Pelagibaculum spongiae: one gene and its partner. The protein of the gene in region 1 binds, or shares a complex with, the protein of each later gene. Links are inferred from orthologs where the notes say so. Each region holds a gene or a part of one and is shown in the gene's direction. Other genes may lie near its edges. The genes, in order: tsaB and tsaD.

Region 1 (10,257 bases):
ACAGCAGATGCGCTTTGCCAATAAGAAGTTTGTGCAAAGGTTTCAGATGTTGGAAGGTATGCTCCAACAAGCGGGAATTGCAGTAGAAAATGCCACGCAACAAGAAATGGATTTTTACTGGGAAGCATCTAAAAGGTTTGAAATTGATAATTCTAATTCTGATGAATGATAGTAACATTTGACAGCTGGCTGATGTCAGGCATCATAGCGGTTTTTTTGCTTGGCTATTTCATGACAGCAAGTAGCAACAAGCCAATGGAGGCAATATGAGAGCGATTCTACTAGGTCCCCCCGGAGCGGGTAAGGGCACCCAGGCGCAGTTTGTTAAGGAGCGCTATTCCATCCCTCAGATTTCTACCGGCGATATGCTTCGTGCGGCAGTTAAAGCTGGCACCCCTTTAGGGGTGGAAGCAAAGAAAGTAATGGATGCGGGACAGCTGGTTTCCGATGACATTATTATTGGTCTGGTAAAAGAAAGAATTGCCGAGCCTGACTGTAAAAATGGTTTTTTGTTTGATGGTTTTCCAAGAACATTACCTCAGGCAGCAGCTTTAAAAGCCTCAGGCGTTGTGATTGATGCAGTAATTGAAATTGCTGTAGCAGACGAAGAAATTGTTAAGCGCATGAGCGGTCGCCGTATTCATGAGGCTTCAGGTCGTTCTTATCACGTAATTTATAATCCACCTAAGCAAGAAGGATTGGATGATGAAACAGGTGATGTATTAATTCAGCGTGTTGATGATGCTGAAGAAACAGTAAGAAGTCGTCTTGATGTTTATCACCAACAAACAAGCCCGTTGGTTGAATATTATTCAAAAGATTCTGGCGATTCGACAGCTTATGTACGCGTGGAAGGTGTTGGTGAAGTAAATGAAATCCGTGACCGTATCTTTGGCGCGTTAAGCTAAATAGCAATTTAGCTGATTGAAATAAGACAGGGGTCATTCGTGGCTCCTGTTTTTTTTGTTTTGAAAATACGGTGTAGCATGCTCTAAATTCTATTGAATCATAGTGAATTCAGTAAAATCTGGTGCTAATTTGAAATAGAGCATCAAAATAAATTGAAACTTTTAGATGTTTCGTCTTTGATTACTCATCAATGGTAGGTAATTGATCATGGTTTTAGATCAACATGATTATGTAATTTTACTTTCTTGGGCTGATGACAGAAATTTGATCTGAAGTTTCACGATTTGATCTTACTCTGAAATTAGAAATTGCATGGGCTGAAATTTATAAGGAGATCAAAGCATTCCAATTTTGAAAGTTGGAAGGATTATTAGAAAGATGCTCTGAAAATGAGTTTTGTCAAAAAAAATTACTAGTGTATATTTCAAATGATTAAATCATTTGCTGCAGTATGGTCGCATTTGTGATTTTTCTGTGTTTAAATATTTATAGGAAATTCGAGTCTCCGGAGAAAGCCTGATGCCAAGAGTGAAAAAAACTATTGCAAAGAAAGCAGCTACTCGCGCTTCTTCTGCACCCAAGAGTGACAAAATGAATAAGCAGTTAGAAGCCGCGCGCGATAAATGGCACGTAGCAGTTAAAAAAGCTAAAGACGTTGAAGATAAATATAAATCTCAACTGAAAGAAGCTAAAGATGCATTGAAAGCTTTAAAAGCTGATCAAAAAGTTGAAATTGAAGCGGCTATTGCAGCAGCAGAAACTCAAGCAGTAGCTAAGTTTCTGGCTGATGCTCAGAGCCAATTAGGCACAGCAGCTAAACCAGCTAAGCGTCGCGGACGTCCAGCTAAGGCCGCAGCGGATAAAGCAGCACCTAAGGCAGAGCCTAAGCGTCGCGGTCGTCCACCTAAGGCCGCAGCTGATAAAGCAGCACCTAAGGCAGAGCCTAAGCGTCGCGGTCGTCCACCTAAGGCAGCAGCTGATAAAGCAGCAACTAAGGCGGAGCCTAAGCGTCGCGGTCGTCCACCTAAAGCAGCAGCTGATAAAGCAGTAGCAGAAGCACCTAAGCGTCGCGGTCGTCCACCTAAGGCCGCAGCTGACAAAGCAGCACCTAAGGCAGAGCCTAAGCGTCGCGGTCGTCCAGCTAAGGCCGCAGCTGATAAAGCAGCACCTAAGGCAGAGCCTAAGCGTCGCGGTCGTCCACCTAAGGCAGCAGCTGATAAAGCAGCACCTAAGGCAGAACCTAAGCGTCGCGGTCGTCCAGCTAAAGCCGCAGCTGATAAAGCCGCTGTTAAAGCAGAGCCTAAGCGTCGCGGTCGTCCAGCTAAAGCCGCAGCAGATAAAGCAGCACCTAAAGCAGAGCCTAAGCGTCGCGGTCGTCCACCTAAGGCAGCAGCTGATAAAGCAGCACCTAAGGCAGCACCTAAGCGTCGCGGTCGTCCACCAAAGGCTGCTAAGCCTGAAGTGAAAAGCGAGCCAGCAGCGCCCGTACAAGGTGAATTGACAGAATAATTCTGTAATTTTACTTTATAGCCGCCGTCCTTATTGAGGGCGGCGGCTTTTTTATGTGGTTAATAAAAATGACAGTTTCTAAATTAGTTAATGGGCCTATTCTGGCGCTTGAGTGTTGTACCGATGCTTGTTCTGTAGCATTGCAGGTTGATGGGAAAATATATTCCCGGTTTCAGGTTGTGCCGCGATCACATTCAAAAGTAATGTTGGAAATGGTTGATCAAGTTATTGCTGAAGCAGCAATTGATAAAAAGGATTTAAAGGCTTTAGCGGTTACGGCGGGCCCCGGAGCATTTACCGGTGTTCGATTGGGTGTCTCTTTTGCTCAAGGTATTGCATTTGGGTTGGATATTCCTGTTTATGCGGTAAATACTTTGGATGTTATTGCTCAAGGTGCTTATGTAGAAAATCCACAAGTAAAAAGTATTTTATCTGTTTTAGATGCTCGAATGGGTGAAGTGTACTTAGCGGGTTATCAAATTCAGAATGGGCAATTGCAGCTTGAAGTGCAATCTGGAGTATTCAAGCCTGAAGCGTTACCTAATTTAGACGTTGTCTCGCAGGCGCTGGTCTGCGGCACTGGCTGGAATGTATGTAAGCAGGCGTTACCGAAGGATGTGACTTCTGAAACAGAAAATCGTTTGCCTTCAGCTGTCGATATTTTCCCGCTGTTGGACAATACTCAGCCGATGTCAGCCGCTGATTTATTGCCAGTATATTTACGCAACGAGGTGACCTGGAAAAAATTAGACCAGCAGTAATGCAAAAGTAGAATTTACGTTTCCAGTTACAACTAATGGCAATTTAAAACTATTTCTAGTTTTGTGTCTGGTTTAACTTTACTTTCTCCTGTTTTTTTGTACAGTAAAAAAGATTTTTTAGGTAAGCGACAACCGGGAGTTATCGTTATGGCTGTAATTGTTCGCTATATCGTCGAAAGAAATGGTGTAGAGATGAAGGCTTTCAGCAGCAAAAAAGAAGCAGATGCTTATGATCGTCAGCTGGAAATTGCTGAGAAGTTCTCAGAATTCCTTGATCAATCAGGTTTAGAGTTAAATGAAGATCTGCAAGAAGAGTTAGGTATGTACCTAGCGGAGCATGCAGAGCAGGCTGTGGCCATACTTAAAGGCCAGAAAGAGAAAAAGCCTGCGTCGGCACCTAAGCCAGCAAAATTGGTAAAGAGTGCATAATCGTTGGTTGATTGGAAAAGCCGTAGCAATATCGCTGCGGCTTTTTTATGTCTTTTGCTTAATTAGGCATACAATCAATTTAAGCGAGTTATAGAAAATAATGATGACAGATCATTCAATATGACGACAAGAAAAAAATATCCAATCATAAATGCTAAAAATGTTGGTTCTCGTGAACAAGCATCAGCAGACATCGCCTGTAATTTCCAATCCAACACTCCTGTTGTATCGTCAAGCAACCCTCTTGCTGAAATACTGCTGGGTAGCGCTGGGCAGATAAATTTGTGTCGGCAATTGCTTGAAGATTTTACCCATCAAAAGCATCAAGGTGATGCTAGGAATTCAAATGTCGATTTTCATGCCACGTGTGAAGTGGAATGTGAAGGTTATCAATTAAATCTAAAATGTCACTATCAAAACGTAGATGACATCTATTTCATTTGGTTTAATATTGAGAAAAACCAACTGTTTTCCGAACACAATGGTTGGTTTAAAAAGGTTTCTGTCACCGATTTAGCTAAATACTCCGCCATGCTGCTAACGTTGTTAAAACAAGTTGCCGGTTGTGATTCGATTCTTTTCGATTATGTTTCCGGTTTAGTGGTTGAATCTTCTGATTTGAATAATGACAATTGCTCATTGCCAGGGTTATCAATTGTTAATCTAAAATCAGGCGCAGATATCCAACATGATTATCAACAATTGCTGGCACTAGCAACTCAAGTGATTAAAGATAAGCCCTGCCTGCTACTGCAAAAAATAGAATCTCGTTACTTGTTGGTAAGTTGGTTAAAAGATAGTGCAAAACAGTTGCCTGAAATTGCAGTGGCAGCAATTCAACAACAGTTGGCTTTGATTGTTAGCCAAACATTGCTTTCAATTGATATCTCTCATGTGGCTAAATCTGAAAAATCGCTCAATGTAGTTACGAGCCCAGAAATCTATAAAGAGACTTTTACTAAAGCGCAGTCCGCTTTGTTGCTAATGGATCAGAATGGACGGCTGCTTGAAGTGAATTCTGCTGCCGCAGCGGTTTTTCAACATTCGATTAATCAAATGGTTGGTAGTTTTTTTCAAAGTTACGTGAAGTTGTCTGATTGGCAGCGAGGCTTGAAAAGCTTTTATCAGTTGTTGGCGGGTAAACGTGAACGGCTTATAGCACGAAAAAGACTGGTTGGGCCTCAGGGTGAATTAATCTGGTGTGATTTAAAGCTATCAACTGTTATGTCAAAAGGGATTATTCTTGTTGAGATAAATGATATTTCACGAATATTGGCCCAGCAAGAACAGTTGCACTCAAGAAATATTCAATTAGCTCAAGATAACCAGCTATTGCAAGTACGCTCAGAAACCGATGAGTTAACTGGCCTACATAATCGTCGAGCGCTAGTAATGCGTTTAGCACAAGATCTTGAACGAACTATTCGTAATCAGCATTTTGTCTCAGTTGTCATGTTAGATGTCGATCATTTTAAAAGTTATAACGATCAATTTGGACATTTAGCGGGGGATCAAGTTTTAAAAATCATTGGTGAAATTTTAAGAGGCTGTGTCAGAACTATTGATATGGCAGCACGCTATGGCGGTGAAGAATTTACGCTAGTTTTACCTGAAACAGATATTGAAGGTGCGATGAGTCTAGCGGAGCGTTGCCGGGCTTCTATTGAGGCTTTTATTTGGCCGATGCGTGATATTACAGTGAGCTTGGGTGTGGTTTCTTGTCAGCCTAAAGAAAATGAAGTGGTGAGTAGTGCTAAATTATTATCGGTTGCAGATAAGGCGCTATATCAAGCCAAGCACAGTGGTAGGAATAAAATTGTGCAAGGGAGTTGGGATTCCCCTGCACAGGTCAATCAAGCGAGCTAATCTTTTGCTAGTAACTCTTTTAATGTCTCGAAATAAATTTGATCGAGTAATATAAGGTCATCGCAAGAGACGCATTCATTCAGTTTATGGATAGTTTTATTACAAGGCCCTAATTCAACAACTTGAGCACCTGTCGGTGCAATAAATCGCCCATCTGAAGTACCGCCAGAAGTCGATAGTTCGGTATCCAATCCAGTAACCAGTTTGATCGCCGATACGGCAGCGTTTACTAAGCCACCTCGATTAGTAATGAAAGGTTGGCCAGATAAGGTCCAGATAATTTCATAATCCAACTGGTGTTGTTGAAATAAAGTTTCAACTCGCTGTTTTAATTGCTCGGCTGTGACTTCAGTAGAAAAACGAAAGTTAAATAACAGCTCCAGTGTTCCAGGAATCACATTGGTAGCACCGGTGCCGCCATTGATATTCGAAATCTGAAAACTAGTCGCCGGGAAAAATTCATTTCCCTGATCCCATTCAGTTTTAGCTAATTCATCAAGTGCCTGCATTGCTGCATGGATAGGGTTTTTTGCCAGTTGCGGATAAGCAACATGCCCTTGAATCCCATTAATGATTAGCTTGGCATTTAGTGAACCGCGGCGACCATTTTTAACTGTATCGCCGACTTTTTCTGATGCGGAAGGTTCGCCGACAATGCACCAATCGATTTTTTCGTTGCGCTTTTCCAGCCACTCAATAACTTTAACAGTACCGTGAGTCGCGATGCCTTCTTCATCACTGGTGATTAAAAAAGCAATGGAACCTGAATGGTCAGGATGTGCAGCAACAAATTTTTCACAGGCGGTAACGATGGCAGCTAATGAGCCTTTCATATCTGCAGTGCCGCGACCATGCAGCATGCCATTTTCGATAACGCCTTCGAATGGAGGGTGTTGCCATTTGCTGGTGTCGCCGGTTGGCACGACATCAGTATGCCCTGCAAAAGCTAATAATGGTTTTTCAGTGCCGCGGCGGGCCCAAAAATTTTCCACTTCGCCAAATTTCAAACGGTGAATGGTAAAGCCGATTTTTTCTAAACGCTCAATCATCAATTCTTGGCAACCAGCATCTTCTGGAGTAATGCTTACTCGATGAATTAATTGCTGTGCCAAATCGATAGTTGGGTGCAGTGCTGAATTATTGTGCATTGAATATTTGCTCATACTGCTGGCTGTTAAATCCAAAATACACCTGTCCTTGATATTCCAGAACCGGGCGTTTGATCAAGCTGGAGAATTCGCTAGCCAGTGCAGCTGCTGATTTAGGCGTTTCCGCCAGCGCTTTTTGTTGATCATCAAGCTGACGCCAAGTGGTGCTACGCCGGTTAAGTACCGTCGTAGCAGGATGTTGTGCTAACCAACTTTGAATTAATTCTGCGCTGGGGGCTTCGGCCTTAAAATCACAAAATTGATAATCAAGCAGTTGGGTATCCATCCATTTTCTGGCTTTACGAACGGTATCGCAGTTTTTGATTCCGTAAAGTTTCATCTTTCTCTTTTCTCTCTGAGTTTTTATATTGCTAAATCAAGAGGTAGGTCGCTAATGTCTTTTATGCGTTTACCGACAACCATTTGTTCGAGTTGTTCAAGAGGTTCGCTTGCATCGAGCTCTTTTAATGCTTCAAGTAGTTCGTATAAAGCAATGTGATATACGCAGTCTAAGTCACCGGTACCAAGAGCAAGGGAAGCAATTCTGCTGACGGTTGGTTCTGCGGTTAATGATATTATATGGGGTGATCTTCCTTTGCGGGCTCTCATAAGATTAAGTGCTTCAGTTCTTGTGTTTTGAGCTCTATCTGAACGCATGGTGAATTTACAAGAGATACTTGCGTGGAGAATCAGGTTAGGTGCTTCAAGGGTTTTATGGTTTTTTATTCTTAGCGCAGATTGCTTGCAAGAGTGGTCATCAACAATAAGGGTGTTGCTATTTAGCATGTCGTCAGTTTCAGGTGATCTTGAGATGACGATATCAGGAGCGACGGTATAGCCATCACCTAAGAAATTTCTTAACTCTGCATGTTTATCTGCGAGCAATCCAAGTTCAGATAAATGAGTGTATTGCTCATATTGTCCAAGAACAGATTGGCGGCGGCTATTTATTTTTTCGACCTGCCAATTGCCTGGTCTGAGATTGCCAAGTTGGAGGAAAGTCTTTTGTAAGTATTCAGTGCAAGCTTGCTCAAATTCATTGCCCAATGTCTGCCCTTTTTTCTTTTGGCTTCGTGTAGTAACTGTTATGCCAAGGTTTTGAGCAATCTTGTCGGTGAGTAAATTTGCAGTCAGTACGCTGTGCTTCTGTCCTGAATCTGCATTACTGCATATTTTTTCTGCGCCATATTTTGAAAATGCGCTAAAAGTGAGTATTTCATTTTTAATTAATAACCTATGAAAATTATCTCTCTGCTTGGTCAGAAGGCTCATTCTCTTACTTCCTGTTTGAGGATGCTTGCAAGGCTTTGAAAATTTGTTTGCCAATAGCTTCGGCGACAGGTGGAGGGAAGGCATTGCCTACTTGGCGATAGGAATGTGTTTTTGAACCGTAAAAAGACCAATAGTCGGGGAAACCTTGAATGCGTGCTGCCATGCGGATGTTCAATAAAGGCATCTTTTCACAGCCAGGCTGTATTGTGCCATCGCGTTTTAGCGCACCTTGGAAGCCGGGTTCTGGAATTTCGTCGTCATTGGCTAATCGGTGTGCGTTGACGCCTAATGCTTGCCATTGACGCTTGGCTCTAGTTGGCCCTAAGTCTGGGCCGCCGTGCTTTTTAGATCCTCCAACCAAGGTGGGTGCGATATTGTTAGCTTTGGCTTTCCAGTCTTTTGCGCTTTCCCAGCCTTTTTGAGCAATTAGGTCGTAAAGAGCCTCTCCGACAGTGATTTTTGGGTTTGCTTGAGTAGGCCAGTGAAAGTGTTTGAATACAGATGGCTTCATGGCGACCAATATCACTCTAGGGCGCAGTTGCGGAACACTAAAATTGCTAGCTTGATGCAGTTTCCATTCGCTCTGATAGCCCATTTCAGAAAGCTGATTAGAGATTATCTCTCTATACCAAGAAAATTTTTCTTCAAGCAAGCCGGGGACATTTTCTAGCATTACAGCGCGGGGTTTGATTTTTCGAATAATTTCCAGAGCTGTGGGAAATAAATCTCTCTCATCTTCATGGCCAAGTTGTTGTCCTGCTTTGCTAAATGGTGGGCATGGGACGCCGCCAGCAACTAAATCAATATTTTTCCCAAGGTTGATAGTGTTCTTGGCAAAATCTTTTAAGTCACCCTCGATTATATTTTCCCAGCCAAGATTGAGTGTTTGGTTGTTTAGGCGAAGTGTTTCACAAGCGTGGTGATCGATTTCAATTAATGCAGCATGCTTAAACCCGGCCAAATGGAGGCCTAATGCTTGGCCTCCTGCTCCTGCACACATCTCAATAGCGATCATTGGTATTTAAATCTCCGAAATATCTAAAATTAAATTGGCTAAAGGGGCCGTTTATGCCCCCGAGTAGCGGGTTTAGTTAGTTATGTGCATGTAATTCGTGGTTAAGCTCAACCGCGTTTTTATTGGCTTTGGCTTCTAATGCACCGCTCAAACTGTTGCGACGGAATAGCAAATCATTCAAGCCGGAAAGCGCACGGGCTTTAACAACTTCGACCAATTGTCCCTTGTCATCTAGCAGGTTGACCTTGGCACCGGCAGTCAGATATAGGCCAGATTCAATAGTGCAGCGGTCGCCCAGTGGAATGCCCAAACCAGCATTGGCACCAATCAGACTTTCTGTGCCGACGGTGATCACTTCTTTACCGCCACCAGACAAGGTGCCCATGGTTGAGCAGCCGCCGCCAAGGTCAGAACCTTTAGCAACGGTAACACCAGCAGAAATACGACCTTCGATCATGCTGGTGCCTTCGGTGCCGGCATTAAAGTTAACAAAACCTTCGTGCATGATGGTGGTGCCTTCGCCCAAGTAAGCACCGAGGCGAACCCGTTGTGCATCGCCAATACGAATCCCAGACGGCACCACGTAATCGGCCATTGATGGAAATTTATCGACTGACTTCACTTCAAGTACTCGACCTTCCAAGCGTGCTTGTAGTTGGCGATCGGCCAGCTCGCGAGCGTCGACTGCACCTTCGCTGGTCCAAGCGGTGTTGATCAGCAAACCGAACATGCCATCAAGTTTGGTGTGGTGGGGCTTAACCAGCCTGTGAGATAGCAAATGCAGCTTTAAATAAACTTCAACAGCCGATGCCGGTGCCGAATCTTCTACTAGTGCGCAGATAATCGCTGGCTGTACGCTGTCTGCCATTCGAGCGGCAATCTTAGCAAGTTCAGCTTGATCATTTTGTTGTAGCTGCTGGCTTAGTTGCTTTAGCTGCTCACTAGATAATTCTACGCTGGTGTTTTCAGTGATCTCGCCAATCACAGAAGTTACAGATTTGATCACCGACGCTTCTGGGTTTAGTAGTGGTGCTGCAAAGAAAACTTCCAGCCACTCATTTGCCTGATTCTTGGTTCCGATTCCCCAGCCAAGACTAAACATCTTCATCAAATCTACTCCTTAAATCTTACCGTTATGGTTATAACTATTGGCACATCGGTCGCGGTAAAGTGCTAAGCCAAACAGCTTGGCAAGTTGCGTTGATCAATGTGCTGGAATTCAAGTTTTTGCTTTGGTCTCTGGCTTAAGTCTGAAATAGCTAGTGAATAGCCATAACAAAAACAAGTTTGAGTTATTGGTTTTATCAGTGCCCTGCAGGCTGATCGACAGTATATGGCAGTGAAAAGT
Region 2 (10,191 bases), on another replicon or contig:
AGGTCGGTTCTTGCTAACAAGTCGTCAATAAAGCTTTGTGGAATTCGGCCTGCCACCGCGATCCTCGAAGGATGAACAATCGATTGAGACAAGTGCACTTAGACAATCAAGTACACCAAATAAGCTGCTGTGAAATCACTAGCGATTAGCTGATAGTGAAATCATTTGAAATTCAGCCGCTGTGAAATCATTTGAAATATAGTGTGCTGTGAAATCGCTGGGCGCAAGCATGTCAGACATTTTCAGTAGAACTAAAAAAGCCGATACCCTGGGATATCGGCTTTTAACAAACTTAATGAGCAGTTTGCTGAATCAGTTGGAAAGTCTGGCCTTAATCAGCTTGCTGACGTCACCCATATCTGCGCGACCTTCAACTTTAGCTTTTATCTGGCCCATGACCTTGCCCATATCTTGCATCGAGTTGGCGCCAGTTTTGGTGACCACCTCCTCTATAACGGCTTCAATCTCGGCAGGGCTCAGTGGCTGAGGTAGGTATGTAGCGATCACATCCAACTCCAGCTTTTCCTGATCAGCTAATTCCTGACGTTCTGCAGCTTCGTACTGAGTAATGGAATCGCGACGTTGCTTAACCATTTTATTCAGTACGGTAACCACGCCAACATCGTCCAGCTCAATGCGCTGATCGATTTCAATCTGCTTTATCGCAGCGTTGATTTGACGGATCACTGCTAGAAGACTTTTTGCTTTGGCACGCATAGCGGCCTTTTGGTCTTCCTTCAAACGAAGTTTCAAACTGCTCATAGCGACTCCGGTTCTAGTAGAGGCGCTTACGATTCAGGTTTTCGCGAGACACTTTCTTCAAGTGACGCTTAACAGCTGCAGCAGCTTTACGCTTACGAACTGCAGTTGGCTTCTCGTAAAATTCACGACGACGTACTTCAGACAGAACGCCTGCTTTCTCACAAGAGCGCTTGAAGCGACGCAGGGCGATGTCGAACGGTTCGTTATCTTTTACGCGTACATTTGGCATTTTTAGTGGTCACCTATTAATAAAACATGTTGTGTCAATGATTTGCCTAGGAAAGATCTTTGTGTCGGTCTCAATCTCAAATGCAGTCACCTGCACAGCCCGGCTATCAAGGCGCGAAATTTTAATCAGTTGTGACAAAAATTGCAAAGCATTTGGTGGAAAAAGCATCGTTAATCCCATCAAACAGATGATCAAACGCGCTCACTGGCGTATTATCTCCGCCCAGAACAGGCCAAATCAGCGCGTCGAATAAGGGATCTAATACCTTTATAACGCCAGCTGTCGGGCATTTTGCATTCACTCGCATCAGCGAAAATTAGTTAAGAGTAGTAACGGGCAATGAAAGTACTGGGTATTGAAACTTCTTGTGATGAAACCGGTGTTGCGATCTATGACGATCAGCAAGGCCTGATTGCCCAGGTGCTGTATAGCCAGATCAAACTCCATGCAGAATATGGCGGTGTGGTGCCAGAACTGGCCAGTCGTGACCATGTGCGAAAACTGATTCCTTTAGTAGAAGAAGTCTTACAGCAAGCGGGTTTAAAGGGTTCTGACCTCGACGGCGTTGCCTACACCGCAGGCCCAGGATTAATGGGTGCGTTGTTTGTTGGCGCTGCTACCGGCAGATCATTAGCTTGGAGTTGGGATATTCCAGCCGTTCCGGTGCACCACATGGAAGGCCACTTGTTAGCGCCCATGCTCGATGAACCTAAACCAGAGTTTCCGTTCGTCGCATTGTTGGTTTCAGGTGGTCATACCCAGCTAATCGAAGTGAAAAATATCGGCGAATACACCATTTTGGGGGAATCAGTCGACGACGCTGCCGGTGAAGCCTTCGATAAAACAGCCAAATTGATTGGTTTGCCATACCCCGGCGGCCCAGAATTGGCCAAACTTGCCGAAAGCGGCGATGTGACGCGCTATAAATTCCCTCGCCCCATGTGTGACCGCCCCGGTTTGGATTTCAGTTTCTCTGGTTTGAAGACCTTTGCTCGCAACACTTTTATTAAAGAGTGTGCCGAGTTGGAAAAAGGCTCGCCTGAGCTGGCACAAACCCGTGCTGATATCGCCTGTGCCTTTCAACATGCGGTGGTCGATACCCTGGCGATTAAATGCAAACGAGCATTAAAACAAACCGGACTTAATCGGTTAGTGGTTGCCGGTGGCGTGAGTGCCAATAGCGAATTACGCCGAAAGCTTGCCGAGCAGGCAGAGAAGTTGGGCGGCGAAGTGTTTTACCCGCGCCCGGCTTATTGCACCGACAACGGCGCCATGATCGCCTATGCCGGCATGCAACGATTAAAAGCCGGGCAAATTGCCGATACCCAAGTGATTTGTAAACCGCGCTGGCCGTTGGATGAGTTGCCGTCGGTGAGATAAATTGAGCTAGATGATTGAAACTAAAAACGAGCCGAAGCTGGCTCGTTTTTAGTTTATCTATGAAAAATTGTGTTGATGTTAATTTTTCAAAATAGGTTTTTTGGAGTTCTGAAATAACCAGCTTACAACAGCAAAATTACGCGCTTGGTTTTGCCTGCGTTTGCTAGCAGAAAACTGGCACCATAAAGCCATTCGCAGCATTCTTTCAGCCCATTCTGAGTGATGCTGTTTTGTACCAGGCCGTAACATTTCAAACCAACTGCTGCCTAAATCTGAATCGACCCAGCGCGCTACGGCTTTTTTTGCAGTAACGATTTCAGCACTAGTAGGCTCTGTCAGCAGCGATTGATCGCATAAGCTGGTAAGTGTTTCTTCGGTTGGGTTCCAGTCAGTTGCGCCAATTAATTCCATGGCTTGTACCAAATTAAAATCAATCGCGGTGTTGCTGGATTTATTGAGTGAAATAAAAATGGGTAGTTGCTTGCGAATTAAATCAACAGATACTTTTTCTAAAGCGCCAATGGAATCTTTAGCCATTTTGATGTGCTGTTTTATAAAAGTATTGGTGAGTGGTGGTGAAATACTGACATCAACAATCCCTAAGTTTTGTTTGAATACCAAAGCGACTAATCTGAATTTATCGTGATCTCGCAGGGTAATCATCACACCTTGAGCGCCAGAACCATCTACTGCCGACATATGGCAATCGACGATATTCTCTTTGGAAAATAAAATACTGCTTAATGAAGACACCCCTTTCTTTTTTGCATTTTTAATTAATTGGTCGACAGGTTTTTTGAGCGGATCAGCTAACCAGTTTCGAACTTGAATTAATCGAGATAACGACGCCGGTGGCAGTTTTCCAGGTTGCTGATTTAAAATAGATATAGCAACTTTTGCTTGTTCAATATCATCGTTGAGAACAGATAAAGCCAGCGCATTAGACGCCTTAGCGCCAGAATCGACGAAGACTGAACACAATATTTCAAAGCCTTCAGGAGGTAAAAACGCTAACTCTGTACTGAGTAGATTGGCGAGTTCGAATTCATCCTCGGTATTGTTATCAATTTCTATAAAGAGATTGTCTAATACCTCAGGGGTCATTTCGCCGCTACTTAAATCTTCTACAGTTTCAATTGAGTAGTTTTTAATAAAGTCGACAAAATTTTCTGAAAGAAAAGATTTGTATTGCGCGAGAACAGACATAAATAAACTGGTTGAGTGAGCATTCAGATTGTCATGCTCAAAGGCAAGTATCAGGTTTTTCTCTGTAGCTTGCCAAAATTCGATGGCTGATGCGTCTTTTTGCCGGATTAGCATAAATAAATTTTGTAATGAATATTCGAGTAATTGAACCATCGCCTGTTGGCAGTGTTCGATTTCTTCATTGATTCCAGCGCAACAAATAAAAGAAATAAAATTATCTAATGGGTCGAACTCAAGTAGTGTTGACCATTCAGAAATTTCTAGTATGTTGGTTTTTTTGTTAATGTTTTTCGCAGTGCTTTCAATTAAATCTATAATCCAACGATCATTTTCAAATTGCTCTAGTAGATCATTGGTTGACAAGTCAAAATCTGTTTCAAAATCATCTTCATCCAATAAGTCAAAAGGTGAAGAGAAACTAGATGGATCATGATTATAAATCTTTAGATAATCTCTTTTTATGCTGGTTAGAAAAGCAATAATTTCTGTGGCATGCTTTAGTTTTTTAGTTGGCCCGCTATTAAAGGTTCGGTCCAAAAACTGCCAGGCAGCCAGAATATCAGGAACAATTGTTTTGGCTTGAGTATCAGAACAGATCAATTTTCTTGGAATCAAATCCATCATGATTTCTTGTACATCATCTAAATCAAGCTTATTCAAATCTTTGGCAATGTATCCCAGCGACAAGTCCATAAAGAAAGCGAACCACTGCCCTTGTTGCTTCTTATTTACCTTAGAAAGCTTGTTGTACTCAACTGATGCCAGATACAAGCCAGAGAACTCGACCAGCCAAGCTTCAAGCGCTTCTTTGGCGGAATCAAAATCATTAAAAGGATCGAGTTTACCTAGTTTGAAAGGTTTAAGAGTCATAACAACATCCTGAGATACAAAAAATTATCAACAATAGGGCAAGAGCGTTGGAAATCGGAGTGCTTGCTAAAGTGAAGAAATCATATCAGTTTTTCTTGCGAATGGCTCATACCGCTCGATGCGCCTTAAAATGCTCGGCCTGGTCAAACACTTCCTTGTAAACCTCAGCGTAAGTCACCGGTGGATAGCCGTTTTTTGATAACAGCATAATTAAAGCGACGCGCAGCTCAGCTTGAATATCGGCTCGATTATTCCAGTCAGGAAAAGCGGCTTTATCATCGACGACTTGTTTTACTTTTGCTGCCAGTATGAGTAGTCGATCTTCTTGATAGTCAAACTGGTATTTGTCAGCAATTTTTTTCAAAATATCATAAAAAGCTTTTTCTTCCAGAGAAATCCCCAAATCTTCAAAGGAATTCATTTCGGTTTTTAATTCACCCATCAGGCCGAACATTTCTGAAATAGCTTCGTCGTGTACTTCAACGGTAAAGGCATCTTCTTCTTTACGCTCGTTATATTTGTCGACCAACGACTGGAATTTTTTGGTAAAATCCACCCCTTTGCTCTTGTTGGTTTTCTTGAATTCTTCCAAAGCTTTTTTTAACAGTTTTTGTAGTAGCTGAATTTTAGTATTGGGCAGTTTAATTTTATCGATTTTTTCCATGTAATCATCATCGAAAATATCAATCGCTGTTGCACCATCTTCACCCAATTTGAAAATCTCTTCGACACCATCACTTTTAATTGCTTCGGCAATCATGTCGCGAACCTTGGCGTTCATTTGTGCGGTATCTGGTGCTTCTCCGCGGGTTAGCTTAAACACAATTGAGCGAATCGCTAGGTAAAAATGTACCAGGTCTTTCTCGTGGGTGGAGAATTGTTCGCTACCACAGCAAATGTCATAGGCCGCTTTTAAGCGTTTCATCAACGCCATAAAGCGCTTTTCGAGTTTTTCAGTTTGTAGCACAAATTCTGAGGCGCTGTTCAGGCAGTTGAGCTGGGCGACTGGGTTACCACTGAAATAGGGAGCCGTATCGAATGTGTGAAAAACCTGCCGCAATAAATCCAAGTGATTTTTTACTTCAACCACTGACTGCTGAATATCTTCAAAATTGCTTTCATCGGCTTTAGAAAACTGTGCCAATGCCTTATTCATCTGACTTTTAATGCCAATATAATCAATGACCAAGCCTTTGTCTTTGCCAGCATATTTACGATTAACCCGAGAAATCGTTTGAATCAAACTGTGCTTTTGCACCGGTTTATCAATATAAATGCTATCCAGACAAGGCACATCAAAACCGGTGAGCCACATATCAACCACAATGGCGATTTTAAAATTGGACTTCTCATTTTTAAACTGTTTATCGAGTTCTTTACGATATTCTTTAGTTTTCAGTAAATCATACAGTTCTTTTTGGTCATCCTTGTTACGGGTCATAACCATTTTAACCCGTTCCATTGGTTTGATTTTTTCCTTTTCTTTATCAGAAAGTGTCACACCTGCTTCACATTGCAATACTTCGAACCATTGTGGCCGCAGCTCACGTAACTGCTGATAAAACAACCAAGCTACTTGTCGGCTGCTAGAGACAAATATTGCCTTGCCCTTTATGGTTGAGCCTTCTTCAATACGTTTTTCATAATGGGCAACAAAGTCTTTGGCAAGCGCTTGAATGCGTTCTGGGTCGCCTAAAATATTGCCCATGCTCGCGCTGCTGCTTTTACTTTCTTCTACCTGATATTCGCTAGCGCCTGACTCCAGGCATTGTTGGTAGTAGGCTTCAATTTCTTCCAGCTTGCTATTATCCAGCACCACTTTTGCCGCCCGGCCTTCATAAACAATCCGCACGGTAATTTCGTCTTTTACTGACTCGCTCATGGTGTAGCTGTCAGCCACTTGGCCGAACACATCTAACGTGGCGTCAATCGGTGTGCCAGTAAAACCAACGTAGGTCGCATTGGGAAGTGACTGATGCAGGTAATAAGCAAAGCCAAAGGTTTTGCGAACCGCCTTTTTTGACTCGGTGTCGATCACCGTTATTTTTTGATCGAGGTTGATTTGGCTGCGGTGGGCTTCATCAGAAATACAAATAATATTACTGCGTTGGCTGAGCAGTTCGATATCTTCAGAGAATTTATGAATGGTGGTTAAAAATACACCACCACTTTTCCGGTCTTTTAATAAATCACGCAAATGTTGGCGGCTATCTACGGTAACAATCGTCGCGTCGCCAATATAGGTTTTGGCGTTGGTAAACTGCTTAGATAACTGATCATCCAGATCATTGCGGTCGGTAATCAACACAATGGTTGGGCTTGCAAAATCAACGCTCTTCATCAGCCGACGGGCTAAAAACTGCATGGTAAAACTTTTACCGCAGCCTGTAGCGCCAAAGTAAGTGCCGCCCTTGCCATCACCTTCAGGTTTTTTATTTAGCTGAATACTTTTATACAGTTTATTAACGGCATAAAACTGAGGGTAGCGACAAACAATTTTCTCCTCTTTATTGGACTTATCTGGGAAATAGATAAAATCTCGAATAACCTGGCGTAACCGTTGCTGGTCGAACAAACCTTGTAATAATGTGTGAAGCGAATTAATACCATCTTTTTCTACCGATTCATCACCGGTCACCTTGCGCCAAGCATAGAAAAATTCATAGGGTGCAAAGAAACTGCCCATTTTGTTATTCACGCCATCGCTAATAATGCATAAAGCATTAAAAACAAACAGCTGCGGAATATCCCTGCGGTAGCGAGTGGTTAGTTGTTCATAGGCATCATGAATGGTGGCTGCGTCTTCACGAATAGCGCTTTTAAATTCAAACACCACCAAAGGTAAGCCGTTAATATATAAAATCCCATCGGGAATTCTTAACTCATCTTTACCTTCAATTTCCAGCTGATTGACTATTTTGTAAATATTATGATCAGTCGTTGTTTTTTTTGTAGCAGCGTAGGGTTTTATTGGCTCAGCAACTTGGGCGAGCACATCATCGAACATGGCCGGTACTGAAACAGCAGGGTAATCCAACAGCTGAATATATAAATCTTTTAAATTGTGGTCTTCTCGTTTGAGCAAGAATCCATCGGACAACCATTCACAGAATTGTTTATTGCTGTCGTACACATCACTGGCAGGCAGCGTTGCTAACTGGCGAATAACCGAATCTATCTCGCCTTGGGTAATGCCCTCGGCTTTGTATTGTTTGGCCAGAAACGCTCGCAGGTCATCCTTGATTAGCACCTCTTCCGGTGCACGGGTTATTTGTGAACCAGCAACATGCGGATAACCTTGCTCGCCCAGTAGCTGGATGATCGCTTTCTCAAGCTGTTGTTCTGTGAATTTCATCTGGATTCCATTCTGTTGCTGGCTGGGCTGGTTAATCGAGCGACCTGTTATGAAACCAATATGCGGACATGACAGCTCAATAATCAAGCGATCAGTAAATACAGTTTGTGCTAAGTCAGGAATTTTAATAGTTGCGTGTGTTTAATAACAAGACCATAGCGCTTTTGAACATTATTTTGAGGCGGGTCGTTTCGGTTGCAGATTCAACCATGGAGTTTGAGGCGTTTAGATTTGATTTCAGACTCCACTAGGAAGCTTGTGGCGTCTCGAGGCTCCTCAAGATAGTTTGAGGAGCGTAGATTTGATTTCAGGCGCCACTAAGAAACTTGTGGTCTGATTTGTATCACATACTTTTCTAAGCCACAGATCAAATGCCGAAAACTTACCGATGTATTGCCGGTCAGAGCAAGGTGCGGCGCGATGGCACGTGCCCCTGCCATTTTCTGATAACCCTTTACCAGCTTGCCAATTTCTTCCTTGGCATTGGCTAATGCATCAGGGTTGCGGAATTTCTTCGAGTTTTGCTTGTTCGCTAGCTTGGGCAGTGCATATGCCTGGCCAATTGCTGCTAAATCGCCCAAAAACCAGCTTTCCAGTTCATGTACTGCAATACGAATTAAGGTTTCAGGTCGGCCACCAGCTTCACACAAAGCTTGCAGAGACTGTTCGAGTGGTGCGCAATCGCCTTGGTCTTTATCACGAATCACTACAAACCAAGTATTAGGAACCGTCCAGTTTTGGAGTTTGTTACGAATCGACTTTTCCAAGTCTTGCTTGCCTTCATGGGGAATACAGAAAAAACTGACATCATCAGGAAGTATTCGAGGTAAAAATAGCTTTAGCATGACTTTGGCTGATGGCTCTTCCAACAGAAATACCAAAGAAATCATTACGGATGAACTCCGTCAAATAACCCCTGCTTCCAAAGCGCGCCTGCTAACTCACCTCCAGCGACCAAACTGGCCAACAACAGGTTGTCTGCTGCACGTTCTACGCAGGTTACACCGTCAACTTTCTTTAACCAGAAGATTTCATCTAGATTGATGCTGTTGAGCATATCGGGAGAATGACTGGATACCATAACTTGCCCGCCTCGGTCAGAATAGCTGCGGAATTCTTCCGCCAACTCTGGCATTAAGCTGGGGTAAAGCTGGTTTTCCGGTTCTTCAACACATAGCAACGGATGGGGTGTCGGGTCATTTAAAAGCAATAAATAGGCAAACATCTTAATGGTGCCATCAGAAACATAGCGAGCAATAAACGGGTCTTTAAAACTGCCATCCTGAAATTTAAGAACAATCCGGCCATCATCAGTTTCTACCGCTTTAACATCTTCAACGCCGGGCACTCGCTGCTTCATTTTTTCAAGCACTTGATTAAAAATATCCGGGTGTTGCTCAAACAAATACTGAGCAACCAACGCAGTATTATCGCCACGGGAAGATAAATGCTCGGCATAGCCTGCATCGGTAGATGGCCTTGCTTCACTGATATGGAAATCTGAAACATGCCAGTTTTCAATTAACTGGCGAACAGCATTGGCCGCTTTAAAGCGCTGAAATTGCCCCAACCCTTTTACTGCCAAAATATCTGGGCTGTCTAATGTTTGCTCTTCGCGTTCTAGCTCTGAGTCCTGCTGGTTGAAGTCTTCTTCATTCAAAATGGCGTAGCCTGCACCATGGCTGAAATCGAGAAAATGATAAGGCGAGCCATGTTTGCCACGCTTGTAGCGTAATATTTCACGAGTAACGATCGGGCGGTTATTTTGTAAACGAATTTCAAGCAAGTAACTTACCAAACGTTCAACGCCGCCAATTTCCAACCGAAACTGCAAAACAAACTCAATGGGCTGGTCAATACAGCCTCGGGTGACCACTTCCTTAAACCCACCACGTTTTTGCAAGGCGGTTCTTACATTGCCATTGAGTGCGTCTTTAAGAAAACCAAACAAATCAAATAGGGTGCTTTTGCCACTGCCGTTGGCACCTACAAACACGCATAGTCCAGGTAGGTTTTTCAGCTGTACATCCTGAAAAACCCGGTAGTTTTTAATTGATAGAGACTCAAGCTTCACAGGGGCGTATCCGTTTTCAATAGTGTTATAAATTGATTGCTCATAAGCCTATCACTTTTTGCCTAAAGCTGAGGCAACAGCCATTGGAAAAGTGCCTGTCTGTAAACATTACTGGCAGGCATTGAGCCCTAGTTCAAACTGCTATTTATTGAGGGAGTCGCCCTGCAGCAGAACTGGGTGCTTTTTTTGGAATTGACTCTGTAGCCCACTGAAATTGCCATATCCACATTGTAATGGTCAATTTGCCGACTGACCTTGTGCCAGCCTGCCTGGCCAGCGCTCCTTCTCTAAAGACCGTTTTGTGACTCGTTGAAT

Evidence for each region.
Region 2: the proteins of tsaB (region 1) and tsaD are in contact, whole or in part, in a solved structure (PDB 4WQ4), measured with the Escherichia coli proteins. The link is inferred for Pelagibaculum spongiae from one-to-one orthologs.

Annotation. Positions count from the first base shown.
Region 1 is NZ_QDDL01000011.1:38,613-48,869, reverse strand. What follows is about bases 1,363-4,332. They hold tsaB (tRNA (adenosine(37)-N6)-threonylcarbamoyltransferase complex dimerization subunit type 1 TsaB), read left to right. Parts: upstream 1,363-2,486; coding sequence 2,487-3,179; downstream 3,180-4,332. Other genes in these bases: DC094_RS18805 (sensor domain-containing diguanylate cyclase), read left to right, coding at 3,729-4,332; DC094_RS18810 (YebG family protein), read left to right, coding at 3,327-3,608; DC094_RS18820 (hypothetical protein), read left to right, coding at 1,429-2,418. Also shown: mazG (nucleoside triphosphate pyrophosphohydrolase), read left to right, coding at 1-169; adk (adenylate kinase), read left to right, coding at 267-908; more of DC094_RS18805, read left to right, coding at 4,333-5,474; dapE (succinyl-diaminopimelate desuccinylase), read right to left, coding at 5,471-6,622; DC094_RS18795 (Spx/MgsR family RNA polymerase-binding regulatory protein), read right to left, coding at 6,612-6,962; DC094_RS18790 (NgoMIV family type II restriction endonuclease), read right to left, coding at 6,986-7,894; DC094_RS18785 (DNA cytosine methyltransferase), read right to left, coding at 7,899-8,909; dapD (2,3,4,5-tetrahydropyridine-2,6-dicarboxylate N-succinyltransferase), read right to left, coding at 8,986-10,011. UniProt on the Escherichia coli protein: Required for the formation of a threonylcarbamoyl group on adenosine at position 37 (t(6)A37) in tRNAs that read codons beginning with adenine.
Region 2 is NZ_QDDL01000009.1:54,982-65,172, reverse strand. The notes cover bases 447-3,350. They hold tsaD (tRNA (adenosine(37)-N6)-threonylcarbamoyltransferase complex transferase subunit TsaD), read left to right. Parts: upstream 447-1,330; coding sequence 1,331-2,371; downstream 2,372-3,350. Other genes in these bases: DC094_RS17375 (Y4lR family protein), read right to left, coding at 2,450-3,350; rpsU (30S ribosomal protein S21), read right to left, coding at 776-991; DC094_RS17395 (GatB/YqeY domain-containing protein), read right to left, coding at 447-762. Also shown: dnaG (DNA primase), read right to left, coding at 1-56; more of DC094_RS17395, read right to left, coding at 313-446; more of DC094_RS17375, read right to left, coding at 3,351-4,447; DC094_RS17370 (type I restriction endonuclease subunit R), read right to left, coding at 4,554-7,802; DC094_RS17365 (DUF4276 family protein), read right to left, coding at 8,120-8,692; DC094_RS17360 (AAA family ATPase), read right to left, coding at 8,692-9,876.